DNA from 2 places in the Pectinatus frisingensis genome. Region 1 is predicted to be linked to the other one. Evidence: riboswitches for the same ligand, from Rfam matches in the RefSeq annotation. Region 1 holds a riboswitch; the other holds the start of a gene.

Region 1 (8,376 bases):
TTTCGGTTTTGGGCATATTCACCGGCACTGTCTTGATATTCACCATATACAACGTACTAAGCATAAAAAATACCAATAAAAAAAACATTATATCGATCATCGGTATAATCATTACTTCCGGTTTAGAAAAAGAACGGCGATTACGCAGACGCATCGGAATCACCTCTGTTGCGATATGCTTCTACCAATGAGAAAGACTGCTCCATATCGGTTACGATATTATCCACACGCTGCGTAAAATATGCATGAATAATCAATGATACCACAGCCACGCATAACCCCATCGCTGTCGCGATTAAAGCTTCACCTACGCCGCCGGTTATCGCATGCGCCTGGCCTTCCTGAACATTAAAAATACTGAAAGCCGATATCATGCCACTGATAGTTCCCAAAAGTCCAAGCAGCGGCGCCATTGTTACTATTACATTAAGATAATAAAGACGCGATCGAAATTTAGCCAGGGAAATTCCTGATTGGATTTCAAAGAAAGCTGCAATATTAAAATTATTATCGGTTCTCGTCATTCCGGAATGCAAAAGCATTGCCAAATCACCCTTTGTTTGTGCAGCCAGTTTCTTAGCTTCCTCAATCTTATTATTAACCATCAGCCGATAAAAATTATCGGCAAATTTTCTTCCTGAGTCAGCCTTAGAAAAATAAAATACCCTTTCAATGGCAATTGAAATAACAAAAATCGAACATAAGAGCAGTATATACATGACGAATCCGCCCTTATGAAAATAACCGACACCCTGCATAATAAAATCCATAAATATCCCCCTCATAGTTGCCTTTTCAGATGCATTAATGCAAACGAAAAGTAATTGGCTGTGTATAATAGGATTGCACTGATTCGTTATAAGCATTAAGCCCGGGTGAAAAAGTAAATTGTCTGCCCGCTGCCAAAGCCGCCTGTTCAAATTCTCTTTGTCCTGACGACCCCACAATAGTTACACTAGCCACACTGCCATCTGTATTTACAACAAACTGCAATACAACATAGCCTTCTTCATCCGCTTCACGCATGTCTTCCGGATAATACGGTTTCGGTGTATACTGCGGCCTGGGCGGAACGGTGACTTTCAATCTGCTTTCATCATCTCCGGAACCACTGCCATTACCGCTGCCGGAACCATCACCGGAACCATTGCCAGTTCCATTACCAGAACCACTGCCAGAACCGGATCCGCTGCCAGTTCCAGTTCCATTGCCGGTTCCTGCCCCACTGCCAACAGCAATACCTGTTGAACTACTGGGGCCATTACCGGCGCCAATCGTACCTTCTGTATGTTTAAGCAGTTTTTCCTTTTGGAAATTATTATCAGTCTCCTCTTTTTTTACAGTTTTATCAATTTTGTCCGCATCATTATTTGACAAGACTATATCACTGCTGGAAAAAGAAGCTTCCCCGCCACCGCTGACACCACCGCCGCCGCTATTTCCACCGCCGGCTGCCCCATCACTATCATCAATAGTATAGATATCATCATCTGTGGCATAAACATGGTGCAAATTCGAAAAGAAACCTCCGAATGCTAATAGCATAAATAAAATAACATGTATTGTCAATGACCATAACAGGCCTGTTTTACGATATTTTGTTACCCGCATACAGATTCCCCCAACTGAAAAAAGCACACTCCCAAAGGAATATGCTTTTTAAAGGCAAAATCTATACTGAATTTATTGCTGCCCAAAAATAATCCCCTCCCTATCACTCGCAGGTTAGATGGTGATCTTCAAACAGGCAGTTCTTCTGGCTCTGGATCATTACCACGTTGCGCCTTCCCAGTTTCCCAGTGACTTTAATTACAACATGATTTCCCTTTACAGCGGCGTGACCGCAGCGGCGTATTACCGCACTTCTCTATTAAGCGTATCCGCACCTGTTCACTATATTTTATTATTAAATAATTATAGTTTATATACAAACCTATATTACATGATATAAAGCTTTGCTCTCCTTGTCAAGAGCGAAGCCTCATATCAAATATTGATATTGTAAATCATATTATTGATAGCAGCTATTGATTTTTACTTTATTATATTATAATATAAAAGTGTTTCAGAAAAATTTCATATTTCAGGAATGAGTGTCCTATGGGACTTAATAGAAAAACCGGTATGAAGCCGGTACGGTCACGCCGCTGTAACAGGGAGCAAAACCAAAAATGTCATTGGAGAAATCCGAGAAGGCTGGTCTAGCGATGAACTGAAGTCAGAAGAACTGCTTATTCAACAGTCACCATTAAAACCTGCGAGTGATAGGGAGGGGAATTAAGTGCAATCTTGTTGTACACTATTCACTGGCTTTTCAAGCCAGCTTTTGTTGTGTTTAAGGCTATTTTCTCACTGGGAATAGCCTTATTTTTTTGCAAATTTAAATTTTTTTATTGTAGGGGGAAAAAAATTGAAAAAAAGTTTTATATTTTTAACTACTGTTTGCGCTATAAACAGTTTTTATCCAAATGCTTATGCTGACACAGCTGCCGATAGCAGTGCTGATGACAACGCTGCTCCGGCAGTTACATTAGAAAACATGAGTGTAACTGCCTTGCGTTATCACAAGAAAAATATTGACATTCCCGCTGACACAGAAACTTTGACAGCTCAGCAACTGGCTAATACTGGTGCAAATAATTTGCAGGAAGCACTCAAATATACTGCAGGTATCGTTTACTTAGATTATGGACCCGGTGGCAACAGCATGGGTAACATGCGCTCAAAGATACTGATTCGCGGTTCAGAAGCATTGATACTGGTCAACGGTGCTCCACTCAATATAAGAGGCTCATATAATTTATCAGACATTCCTCTGGATGATGTGGATCGTGTAGAAATAGTACGCGGCGGTGGTTCTGTTTTATATGGCAGTGATGCAGTGGGCGGTGTCATAAATATTATTACCAAAAAACAGCGAAACAACTCTGTTAAAACCAGCTGGGGCAATATGGGCCAGCAAGAACACAGTATTAATATACAACAAGATAAATTAGGAATTGGGTACAATTATCAAAAATGGGGACATATAAACAATATTGCTTCTAACGACAAAGAATTTAATGGCTCAGAAAAAAATAATATGTCCTTAAATTACACCATTGATGATAACTGGTCACTATTTTACAACCACAACAATTCTCGTGTGGGATATTTCACTCCATTAGTAGGTAAAGGTGCAAAAAATCAAACCGATAATTATGATACAACCCGTGATTTTTTTCAAATAAATTATAAAAATAACGGCCTGTCAGGTAATTTTTATTACAACGGACGCCGTCATAATTCAAAATCATTTTACAATAAATCCGCCAAGGGTATAATCGGTTATGAAGCTGATGACAGCAAAGAATCCAATTATAATATGGGACTTGATGTAAATAAAAAATGGCAGTTCATAAATGACAATCTGTTGTTTGGTCTGAGTTACCAAAAAGAAAAATATAGTAAGACAGAGCATGATTTCTTTTCTGTACCCGGCAGCTCATCTCTTTCTCAAAATTACTATAATATTTCCCGGAACAATTATTCTGCCTACGGCCAATGGGAGCACAAACTGAGTAATAGTGATACTTTACTTTTAAGCGGCCGGGAATCATGGACTGCCGGTGGCCCTGATAAACAAAACTTTACAAATTTCAGCGGTCAAAGTCAATTCATCCATAAATTAAATTCTAATGAAAGTATATACATCAGCGCGGGGCAATCTTTTAAAATGCCAACTTTAAACCAATCCGGCAATACCCTGGCCGGTACTGCTGACCTTAAACCACAAAAAGGATTGCATTATGAAATCGGTTGGAAAAAGACACAAGGAATCCACAATTGGCAGACTGTATTATTCCACCAAAATATAAAAGATAACATTACTGCCACCATCGGTACCTCCAAGGTCACTTATTCCAATGAAGATGCCCGTAATACCGGTATCGAAATAACCGATATCATCAAGGGAAATGGTGGCTGGAATTACAACTGGGGAATTGTCTTTAGCAATCCGGAAAACAATCCCAAAGGTACCAATGCCATGGGACGGGCTTTACGTGGAACCTGGGCACGCGAATACGGCAGATGGCAGCTTAACGGCGGAACAAATTATCATAAAGATAAAATTACTGCCGGAATAAATGCCGTCTATTTATTTGAGCGGGTAAATTCACCTGATAATGCTTATCCTACTGACTGCAAGCCATATTTATTAACTAATTTCAACTTTAAATATGCGTTTGATTCCAATCAGACTGCCACTCTCACCATAAATAATATTCTCGACCGAGATGATATCGTAACACATTCAGCTTCCACTCCTTACTATTCCACACCGATAAATTTTATGATCGGTTACGAAATGAATTTCTAACTAATAACTGCCAATTATTTATAACCTTTTCAGCGGAGGATTTCATTACAATGAAACTGTTCCCGGACGCACATACAATATAAATCCGTACTGTAATTTTTCTAAATTTTGCACTTTATCGCAATGTGTGCTATATTGCAGTAAATAAAAAGATCAGACATTAATATAATTTCTTAAAGGATTTACAGCATGAATACAATTATTGATATTAAAAATTTAAGTATCGGATATAGTAATCGACAAATAATAAAAAATATTAATATAACCGTTTCCCCCGGTGAAATTATTGGCATAATCGGCTGTAATGGATCTGGTAAAAGCACCTTATTAAAAACTCTGCGTGGATTACTGCCATCACAAAAAGGCACAATCAAATATTTTGGTTCCGATATAAGCAATTTTACAGAAAAACAAATGGCTCGAATGGTTGCTTATCTGCAGCAAAATATTAATATAGATTTCGGTTATACAGGCAGGGATATTGTTCTCTTAGGTCGCTATCCTTATCTTAAATGGTGGCAAAAAGAAAATATGTATGATGAAGATCTTGCAACGGAATGTATGTCCTATACAGGGACAGCTGATCTGGCCGATGTTCCCATCAGTGAAATATCCGGTGGACAAAGGCAGCGTATTCTACTGGCAAAGGTACTGGCACAACAAACCCCATTGCTGTTTTTAGATGAACCGACAGCCGGTCTTGATATGGTTTATCAGGAAGAAATTTTTCGTCTCACCAAAGAATTGGCACAGATGGGAAAAACAATCTTAATGGTTGTCCACGAATTGAGCCTGGCCGCAAAATATTGCAGCCGTCTTTTATTACTGGGTAAAGGACAAATCATTGCCGATGGAAATGCTGAACAGGTCTTTACCGAACCATTGCTGGGATATGCCTACAATGCCGCTGTACAGATAATAAGAAATCCTATCAGCGGCAATTGGGAAATCTCTACCAGAATAGATACCGATGCCCGAAAAAAAGGACAGCAGTTATTATCCAAAATATGTCCTTCCCATACTATGGGAATCACACCTAAAAAATGACTTTGAGGCTGCTTTAATCTTGACAATATATGTACTATATGGTTTATATTAATGCGGTGACTATTATGAAAAATTTAATAAATTATTGTGCAACAGATTACTATGAACTCAATCTAAAAAAAAATGCACTTACTTTGTCTGATTACTTAAAAAGCTTTCATTTAGATGGTATAGAACAGCTGATATATGATACCAAGATTCGATCACATGATTATTCTACCGTTTCAATTGGTGTTCATTTAGCTTATTGGCCATATTGGCTGGGATTTTGGTTAAATAATACTGTCAGTATAAAAAAACAATTTGCAGCAGTATACAATAAAACCGATTATTTTGGCGGTGCCCGCAATAAAAACGAATGGCTCAAAGTGATCAAAGCCAATATTGCCGCAGCCCTCAGTCAACATCCCGAATATCTCGTATGGCATGTTGCCGACTGCAGCACGCAATCGGCGTTTACATTCAATTTTGAATATAATGATGCCGAAGTGCTGATGGCAGCTGCTGATATTTTTAATATAATTGCTGACAGCATCCCTGCTAATGTCACTGTTTTATTTGAAAATCTCTGGTGGCCGGGACTGCGTTTACTGAACAAAGATCTGGTCAAAATGTTTTTTGATTTGATAAAACGGCCAAATGTCGGTATCATGCTGGACACAGGTCACCTACTCAATACTAACTGTGATCTGCAAAATCAGCAGCAGGCCGTAGAATATATCTGCCGGATCATCACAAAACTTGGCAGTCTTGCTTCACTAATCAAAGGAATTCATTTAAGCTGTTCACTTTCCAGTAAATACCAACATTCGTTCAACCATCAGGTTCCACCTCATGTCAATCTGCGAATACTGCTGGAACACATAGTAAATATCGATCAGCACCGTCCCTTTACTAATAAAGCCGTCCGTAAAGTATTAGATTTATTACAACCTGATTACCTCGTTCATGAACTTTATTATGATGACTTTCCGCAGCTGTCTGAACTGCTGTCTCAGCAATTATCAGCCTGTGGCCTGTCACATCAATAGTAGGAGAAATCATGTCGAAAAAACTTTGTACACTCTCGACTGGCGATACTGTTTATCTATACGATAAAAGTATTGTTGCATTTTTTAATGGAAACCGCAAAGTACTAAGTACTTCTATTTACAATGGTGGCTACCATGAAAATTTTATTGCTGTTTACAATCATGATGCCAAGCAAGGTGCCGGCATGCCATGTGAAATGCTTGCCGACAGTTATATTGAACATATGAAATTGATATCAAAACGTTTATCATTAGAACCGGAAAAAGTCAGCGGCATGGGGACTGCCGCCAGTATGGAAAATGCTGTCATTGAGGGCATGACCTACAAGGAATTAACAGTGACTGCCATCGTCACCGGCGGCATAGAAACCAATGGCGGCAGAGTAGGTGATCATGCTGATTATTATCGTCCTGTTGAAAAACCTGACCAATTTGGCACTATCAATATTTTGCTTTTTCTCGACAGTGATATGCCACCGGGAACTTTAACACGGGCTTTAGTCACTTGTACTGAAGCAAAAACAGCGGCTATTCAGGAATTGCTCTTTGGCAGTAACTACTCCATGGGATTAGCCACAGGTTCAGGTACAGATCAGACTATCATCATAGCAAATTCTGATAGCGGTTTGTATCTGGAAGATGCTGGCAAACACTCCAAATTGGGTGAACTTATCGGTAAAGTTATCATCAAAGCTGTTAAAAAAGCTTTAGACAAGCAATCCGGCCTTAATCCCGCCCGGCAGCATGACGCCTTACGCCGCCTAAAACGATTTGGTGTAACCCCTGCCATGCTTTGGGAAAAATATAGCAGCCACTTTAATAATTTATTAAAACCCCAGTTTCTGCTGTGTGCCGAAGATTTGGCACAGCAGGATAACATGCTTGTATATACATCACTATATGTACATATTTTGGACCAATATTTCTGGCAGCTTTTAAAAGAAAAGGAAGCCACTGCTGCCGCCAATGAAATTCTCAATATATTAAAACAAATTTATACTGTTACAGCCGTTGACGTAAAAAAACCTGATGTGCAAAATATGGTAGAAGCTTGGTGCGAAATCTTTAATGCCATTATTTACAAAAATACTGCCATGGAGGAAGATACAGTTGCCAATAAAAAAACTTCTTTATAGCTTTTTTAGCATACTACTGTGCAGTTTATTATTTATCGGCTGCAGTAATACACCGCATCAAAATGATGCCGATAATGCCTATTCCGTTACTGACGAGCAGGGAAAGATAGTACACTTTACCCAAAAACCGCAGCGCATCATTACCCTTTCTATGAGCACAGATGAAATTGTATTAGGACTCGTAAAAACGGATAAATTAATTGCCATAAATTATCTTCTCGATGATCCTACAAGCTCCAATATAGTTCCTCTGGCAAAAAAAATTCCCACTAAAATCAAGCAGCCTTCTGCCGAAGAAATATTTGCCATGAAACCCGATTTAGTAATAATTCCCGACTGGAATAACATAGAAATAGCCGACAGCCTGCGTGACATGGGAATAAAAGTCTTAGTTGTGCCCGGTGCCAAGGACATTTCCCAGGTAAAACAAACTGTACAGCTTATTGCCGATGCTCTGGGAGAACATGACAAGGGACAAAAGCTTATCAGCTTAATGGATGACAAACTTGCAGAAATAAAAACTAAAGTAGATACAATTCCCCCCAATAACCACAAAAAAATTGTCTTGATTTCTTTGATGACCACTTACGGCGGCATTGGTTCTTCCTTTGATGATGCCTGTAAATATGCCGGTGTCATCAATGGACTTGATACAATCGGTATTCATAACGGACAGGCACTGACTAAAGAGTCACTTGTACAAATAAATCCCGATATCTTACTAATGCCCGCTTACAACGACCATAACACCTTCGATGTTGATTCATATAACCGCAATTATTTAAATGACCCTTCACTACAG
Region 2 (8,376 bases), 740 kb from region 1:
TGGATCTTCCTTTTCCAAACGATACTTATTCAGTCCGACAATAGTTTCGTTTCCTGAATCGATCTGTGCCTGACGGCGAGCTGAAGCTTCTTCGATACGCATCTTCGGCAGACCTGTGGATATTGCCTTAGCCATGCCGCCCAATGCTTCAACCTCTTGAATATGTGCCCATGCCCGCCTTATTATTTCATTAGTCAGAGCTTCTACATAATAAGAACCGCCCCAAGGATCAATTATCTTGCATACACGTGTTTCATCCTGAATATAAAGCTGCGTGTTACGGGCAATACGAGCAGAAAAATCAGTTGGCAGTGCAATAGCTTCATCAAGAGCATTTGTATGCAATGATTGTGTATGCCCTAAAGCCGCCCCCATCGCTTCCATACAGGTACGGGCGATATTATTAAACGGATCTTGTGCCGTCAGCGACCAGCCTGAAGTCTGGCAATGCGTACGAAGTGCCATAGATTTATTATTCTCCGCGCCAAAAGATTTCACTATCTTAGCCCAAAGAACACGTGCCGCACGCATCTTTGCCACTTCCATAAAATAATTTTTCCCTATTGCCCAGAAGAACGATAAACGTTTGGCAAAAGCATCTATTGGTAACCCTGCTCCTACACCGGTACGAATATACTCAAGTCCGTCAGCCAATGTATAGCCAAGTTCTATATCCGCTGTTGCCCCAGCTTCCTGCATGTGATAACCGGAAATTGATATACTATTAAATTTAGGCATATATTTTGTCGTATATTCAAAAATATCACCTATTATACGCATTGACATTTCTGGTGGATATATATAAGTATTACGTACCATAAATTCTTTTAAAATATCATTTTGAATAGTACCGGCCATAACACTTTTATCTACTCCCTGTTCTTCACCGGACAATATATAAAATGCCATTATCGGCAATACAGCACCATTCATTGTCATTGATACAGACATCTGATCAAGCGGTATACCGCTAAACAAAATACGCATATCCAAGATAGAATCAATCGCAACACCGGCTTTACCAACATCACCTAATACACGTGGATTATCAGAATCGTACCCGCGATGTGTCGGTAAATCAAATGCTATTGACAAGCCTTTTTGTCCTGCAGCCAAATTACGGCGATAAAAAGCATTGGATTCTTCTGCCGTAGAAAATCCTGCATATTGACGTACCGTCCAAGGACGAAATACATACATCGTGGAATAAGGACCACGCAGGCAAGGCGGTATACCACTGGCAAAATCCAAATGGTTCATATGTTCATATTCATCAAAATTATAAATTGGTTTTATTGGAATATGTTCCATTGTCCGGCCGGTGATTTTATCATAATCCATACCGACTTCCTGTTCTATCCTTTTCATCCATTCCTGTTTTGAATGTGTCGGTGCATCGCCTAGGCCCATTTTGCTAAAATCAGGATTTATGAAAGCCATTAATCAATCATTCCTTTCTTTCTTTGCAAAAATTGCAAAATTTTATAGCAATTAGCCTTGACTGAAATGAAATCATCAACTCCGGCTTCGTGATAAACAGTTTCCAAATCTTTCGGAGCTGCTCCTGCCAGGTAAATTACTGCTTTCGGCAGAGCTTTTCTTAATTTTGGTGCCAATTCCGGTACAATATCCGGATAAGTCTTATCAGTTGAACAAATTACAACTGCATCCGCACCGGATTTTTGTGCAGCCTCAACAGATTCATCGATTGTCTTGAAGCCATTATTGCTTAATACTTCGAATCCTCCTACTTGCAAAAAGCTAGTGGAAAATTCTGCTCTGGCCTTATGCTGTGGTATAGGCCCCATATTAGCAAGAAATATTTTTGCATTATCATTTTTTTCTGCGACATATTTTTCAGTAATCATACGCAAAGCTTCATAATGTTCACTCCAGCGATGCGGCAGTATCGCTTCAACTGTGGATCTAACAGCACTGTTTTTCTGTTGCCGTGTATTTAATGTTTTGCGTATTTCTCCAATTGTTGCTCCGGTTTTTATCGCCTCAATCACCGTTTCCGTCAATTCATTCCAATCTGCTGTGGTAATTTTACTGATGCATTCCTGTTCAAATATTCCATCTATGTCACTTAAATAAGCTCCAATATCATTCATACGCTGTTTTTTCAGTTCATCGGCATCCTCACTGCGTTTATCGATCAGTTCTTCCGTCAAATTAGGATACATATTATTACCGACTATGCGATCTTTTCTATACTCAGAATTTTTAAATCTGGCCTGCAATATTTTGCCAATTTCTTCCTGAAGATAACCTACCTGTGCAGCCTTGAGGAATCCGCCTTTTTCTTCCACGGCCTGAAATTCATGCCAGATTTTTTCTTTTATTTCTTTCGTAAGACTTTCTACTGCCCACGACCCACCTGCCGGATCAATCGGCTTTAACATACCAAATTCTTCCTGCAAAATAATCTGCACGTTACGGGCAATACGACGGGAAAATTCGTCTCCCTTTCTTATTGGTTCATCAAACGGCGCATTTTCATATGAGTCAACCCCGCCAACCACTCCGGAAAAAATTTCAGTAGTATTTCTCAGCATATTTACATAAGGATCATAAACTGTCTTGAAAAACAATGCAGGGCGAGCATGAATATGCATTCTTTGATCAATTTCATCACCACCGAAAGCCTTTACTATTCTGGCCCAAATGGGACGAACTGCCCGGAGTTTTGCTATCTGCATAAAAAAGTTTGCTCCCATTGAAAAACCAAAGAACAACTGTCCCGAAGCTTGTTTTATAGTCAAACCACGTTCCAATAATGCCCGCAGATAAGAAACCGCCATAGACAATGTATATGCTATTTCCTGCACGTCATTAGCACCGCCGCGACTAAACACATCGCTGCGCACCATGATAGTTCTCAGCTGCGGTGTATTTTTCCCCGCCCATACAGCACATGCATACATTTCATCATATAACTCGTCTAATGAGGTATAGAGTTCTCCCGACTCAAGCAACTGTCCTAAAGGATTTGCTCCGATAAAACCTTTTAACATCTTTACCGGTCTGCCAGCTGCCTTAAGTGCCGCTGCCGTCATTGACAGCATTGGTAGCGATGAAGCTCCCGCATAAATATACAAACCATATTTTTTCAAATCAAGTCCGTCTAATAGCTGATACATATCATCAATCGTTGTGATACTACAGCCTTCATCCCCAACTTTTGCGGCATGCTGGGCATCTTGATTTAAAATAGTGGCGTTATCAAGATGTATATTATAAATAGTTGAACCTCGATCTACTTCATGTTTTAATAATTTATTATTCTCCCTAGGCAGACTCTCATCACAAGACTGAGCTATGCCCCATGGTTGATTTATATAACCATTTACCCGAGCTCCACGCATAAAATCGTCCATTCCCGGAAAAGATGCCTTTGGCAAAATATTTTCCGTCATAGCTCTCGTATACATTGGTTCAAAAGTTATACCCTCATATGTTTTTGTATACATTTTTTTATCAAAGGGTGCACCTTTCAGTAATGTAATACATGCTTGCTTCCATTCTTCATACGTAGGTGGAACAAACTCATCGAGTGGAACAGTAGGAAACTGTGTTTGCTGGTCAGATTTTTTCAATATGGCCTGCAAATCAAGATTACTGTCTTCAGACTGATTTTTTTCTTCCTCGTTCATTAGAAACCTCCCTCTTTACTGACAAACAAAAAATCTGCCCGCAAGAGGCGGACAGACAAAATATCTGTTTCAATAAAGTCTTTCTGGAAAATAAAAAACCGGCCTATAACAAAGCCGGAGAAAATTACCATGCAACTCATATTCACAGTATCAAATCTCCCTTCCTATCTCTCGCAGGTATAAGCATCGACTAAACGACGACACTAACGGTGATGTTAAAACAGGCAGTTCTCCTGGCTCAGAATCATTGTTTTTCAAGCCTTCCCAAAGACCAGCTTCAGTGACATATTTTGAAAAACTCTTCTATACAGTGGCGGGACCGCTTCGGCTTTATACCGAATTCCCTATTAAGTCATTCCTGACACCTGTTTCCAGCTATATTCTATTTTCATGTTAATATTAACTTTATTTATTCGATTTGTCAATCAAATTCTACTCGCAGTGAAAAGTATCTTCTACGTTCAATGAAGAAACAGCAAACCAGCAACAGCGGATGCGATCAAGATAAAATTGGCAGGTACTCTTTTGGTTGCGGCAAGTACGGCACTTATAACTACGATGGAAAATAAAAAAATATTGGGAATACTATTAAAAAATATATTTGCCAGCACAATGACACTAAAAGTAGAAACTACAAGCACCATTCCGTCGAGAACTCCCTGTGTGGCAGAATAAAATTTTATGCGGGTATAAAATTTTCTGACAATAAGAATACAAAATGGCGGTAATATCAATGCAACCGTCCCTAAAACAGCACCAATCATTCCGCCTGATAAATTGGCAAGACTGACGACCCACAGTCCATTTGGACCGGGAGCAATTTGCCCAATAGCAATAGCCTCGGCAAATTGTTGCTCATTTGCCCAGCCATTAATGAGAAAATCAGTATGAAGAGAAGGCAATGGACCAAAACCACCAGTCGAAAATAACACTGCTTTTAATATAGTAAAAAAAAATAAATTCCAATGTATCATTTAGGCAGCCTCGGTTTCTTCTTAATGATAAGAGTGTAAATAACAACTCCTGCCATACTTCCTATAAAATAAAGAAAAATAACGGAAAAGGCAAAACATTGATAAAGTATAACAGTTCCAATAATAATCAACAAAAAAGATAACAACGGTAGCGCTCCCTCTTTGCTGCCGCGACACAAAATAGGTTTTATATTACGCCAATTGGTGACTATAGACACACCAAAAATAGATGCGAATACCGATTTCAAGGCATCTTGAACAAATGCGTATCGGCTTACACTCAAATATACCGCAGATAAAACAAGTGTTATTGCCGTGCTGGGAATAATAAGCCCTAAAACTGATACAATGCTGCCGCGCCAACCGGCAAGTTTTCTGCCAATTAAAATAGTATAAGCCAAAATATTAATACCTGGAGTAATTTGGCCTATACCAACGATTGTAGTGTACTCATCTTCAGTTAACCATCGATATTTATAAATAAATTTGTCCTGTATTAAAAATTGTGTAACAGCACCCCCTCCGAATGAAGTAACACCTATACCGCACCAAATAAAAAAAAGTTTTCTCATGGAAAAAGTAAAATTATTAATATTTTTCATATAAACATCCTTTACAGTTATATCTCAAAAAATCTTTTATAATCTGCCAGACTAAATGATAAAATTTTTTTTCTATACCATTTCAAACAAAATGATAGAACTGCTGCAGGAACAGATTAATCTCATAAAGACACCTCAATGTGATCTTCTTACTTCTGCGAACTGGCAAAATACTTATCTATGAATAAAAATAATTGCGTGCAACAGCCATGATTTTAAATAATCTCCACTTCACCAGCAGACATATCCACCTCATTGCGCAGTATACCGGTTAATTATAATGCATAAACATATACGCGTAAAGATTTTATAAAGATTATTATCATCCCCATTGCTGCTATATACTAACTGATAAAACATGTATGATTATCAGTGTGACAAAAATCGAAACGTCAGCGCATATGCATATATTTTACTAAAAAATAACCAAATCTTAAACTAATGTATAGGAATGTATTGTATCATGGAAAAAGCTTAGCATTACCAGTATGGTTTTTTATTATTTTGTACATAATTAAGTATAAACAGGAATGGTTTATCTTTAGGAGGGATTTCATTAATGCTAATTAAAAAATCAAAAAAGTCCAATCTATTTACTCAATTTTTTCTGCTCAGTTCACTAATAGCTGCCGGAAGTGTATCAATCCAACCGCCTGTTTTAGCGGCACCCCGCAATATCACCCCTATTAAATATGTAGTTGTTATTTTTGATGAAAATGAATCATTTGATCACTACTTTGGAACATATCCTTTTGCTGAAAATACATCGAATGAACCATTATTTTTTGCATCACCGGATACTCCTGCAATTAATGGATTGACTCCGGCATTATTAACGCACAACCCCAATCAGGCAAATCCGAAACGCTTTAGCCGTTTACAAGCCCACACCCAAGATTTCGACCATGGTTATACCGCTGAACAAAAATCTTTCAACGGTGGTTTAATGGACAAATTCATTCAATATGATGGACACGGAAATGCTGATGTCATGAATTATTATGACGGCAATACTGTCACCGCTTTGTGGAATTTAGCACAACATTTTACAATGAATGACAACTATTTTGGTGCCAATTTAGGTCCGTCAACTCCGGGAGCTATCAATGTCATTTCTGGTAATAACCATGGCGCCACTGTTTATAGTGCCAATAAAGCCCAAAATGGTGTAGAAATCTCTCCCGACGACAAAAATTTTCCTCAAAAAGCAGTTACTAAAACTGGCACACTATATGGAGATATCGATCCATATTATGACTATGCCTCGAAAAAAGAAACGGTTTCCATGTCTGGTACCAATATCGGTGATTTATTAAATAAAAAAGATTTAACCTGGGGATGTTTTTTTGGCGGATACGATGATCCCACCGCTACACACAAAAATATTGCCGGTGAAAATATTGTTGATTATATTCCCCATCACGAACCATTCCAGTATTACGATCCTACTTCCAACTTGCAGCATGAACGCCCCACATCAGTCGCCATGATTGGACATACTGACCGTGCCAACCACCAGTATGATATGACTGATTTTTGGGCAGCAGCAAAATCAGGTAATCTGCCTAATTATTCATTTTTAAAAGCACCTGCATATCAAGACGGCCACCCTTCTTATTCAGATCCAATCGGTGAACAACGCTGGCTGGCAGAAACTATCAACAAATTGGAATCCCTGCCGACATGGAAAAACACCGCTATCTTTGTCACTTATGATGATTCCGATGGTTGGTATGACCATGTTATGCCGCCCATCATAAATCATTCCCAAGATCCAGATATTGATACTGTCAATGCAGGGACTAATCCCCCATTAAATAATTATCAGGGACGTTTAGGCTACGGGCCGCGTATGCCAATGTTATTAATCTCCCCATATGCTAAACACAACGCCGTCATCCACACTATCGCTGACCAATCTTCAGTTTTAAGATTTGTTGAAGATAATTGGAACCTAGGCCGTATTGGAAATGGTTCTTTTGACACATTTGCCAGCTCACTTGACGATATGTTTGATTTTTCACCTGATTATTATAACCCGCCAGTATACCTCGATCCTGACAGTGGTGAACCTGTGGCACAAAACCAGCCTTTTAAAAAAGGAAATCAAATATATATGACTTTACAAGACTTAACACAAAGTCTCAACACAGTTCCCCACCACGATAAAGATAATACCTGGTTCATCTACAATAATCACTTAATCAGCGTTTCCAACAAAGAAAATGAAATAAAAGTTGATGAACAATTAATTACTAAAGATTCCCCTATCATAAGTAAAGACAATATCCAGTGGCTGCCAATAACTGATTTGTCTAAAACCCTTGGTATCAAACCAATAGAATATAAACCTAATGAAATATTATTTAAACAAATATCTCCTGTCAAGTCTTCAAACACCGCAGTTATTAAAAATGAAACTATAATACCAACAACAGCCGCTCACAAATCAATAGTTTTGGAAGCAAATAATGAAAGATCTGCTTTATCAGTAGGTGAACCTTTCAATGTTCCCACTCCCGCTGACAATAATACTCTTATAAACCAAATTATCAACGGTGCACAAACCGGTAAAACTTACAGTTTAAAGATAGCGGCACCGGAGATGAAAAATACCACTGTTTATGTAAGTTTTATTAATGGAACTGTCGATACCAAAGGTACATTAACAGCAGGCAATACCGCCATACATTCAGATCCTGTTGCCATTTCTCTCGATAATAGTGGAGAAGCCAATCTTAATTATACTGTAGATACAGCTCCGACAAACTGGGATGCTTATGATAATGACAATATTATTATTACCAATTCACCCAGTAAGGCCGCTGCAACATATAAAAATGAAATAAGTGTTTTTAGTTGAACAAAAAAATATAATCAGCAACACGGTCATCGCTGATTATATTTCTCCTGATATTTTTTTTCAGTCATAGCATGTTTATTACGTTTATTTTATGGTGTTACTGTTTTAATCTCATAAAGAGGCTGCCGCACGTGACCATATTTGCTCATAAGTATGCAATATTTTTCTCTCTTTTCCCGCTCTTAGAATGGTGGGAAACCACATAGCTGAGATAGGTTGCACCTTTATGAAGTCAATGCCGTTCATGCGACAGCCTCTCTTTTTTAGTGTAATACTATTTC

The links. Region 1 has a riboswitch for cobalamin ahead of F8M42_RS11605 (TonB-dependent receptor plug domain-containing protein). Riboswitches for the same ligand answer to the same signal wherever they lie in the genome.
Region 2: it holds a riboswitch for cobalamin, as region 1 does, so the genes downstream of both, F8M42_RS08105 (methylmalonyl-CoA mutase family protein) here and F8M42_RS11605 (TonB-dependent receptor plug domain-containing protein) in region 1, are expected to answer to the same signal.

Annotation. Positions count from the first base shown of each region.
Region 1 is NZ_CP045424.1:2,471,933-2,480,308, forward strand. Features, by position in the region: gene F8M42_RS11590 (ExbD/TolR family protein) at 1-154, opposite strand, end outside; gene F8M42_RS11595 (MotA/TolQ/ExbB proton channel family protein) at 141-770, opposite strand; gene F8M42_RS11600 (energy transducer TonB) at 805-1,611, opposite strand; cobalamin riboswitch at 1,730-1,905, opposite strand; cobalamin riboswitch at 2,075-2,249, shown strand; gene F8M42_RS11605 (TonB-dependent receptor plug domain-containing protein) at 2,411-4,360, shown strand; gene F8M42_RS11610 (ABC transporter ATP-binding protein) at 4,550-5,407, shown strand; gene F8M42_RS11615 (apurinic/apyrimidinic endonuclease family protein) at 5,473-6,438, shown strand; gene F8M42_RS11620 (adenosylcobinamide amidohydrolase) at 6,450-7,574, shown strand; gene F8M42_RS11625 (ABC transporter substrate-binding protein) at 7,549-8,376, shown strand, end outside.
Region 2 is NZ_CP045424.1:1,728,183-1,736,558, forward strand. Features, by position in the region: gene scpA (methylmalonyl-CoA mutase) at 1-1,440, opposite strand, end outside; gene F8M42_RS08105 (methylmalonyl-CoA mutase family protein) at 1,440-3,656, opposite strand; cobalamin riboswitch at 3,863-4,040, opposite strand; gene F8M42_RS08110 (chromate transporter) at 4,118-4,630, opposite strand; gene F8M42_RS08115 (chromate transporter) at 4,627-5,232, opposite strand; gene F8M42_RS08120 (phospholipase C) at 5,792-8,095, shown strand; gene F8M42_RS08125 (fructose-6-phosphate aldolase) at 8,370-8,376, opposite strand, start outside.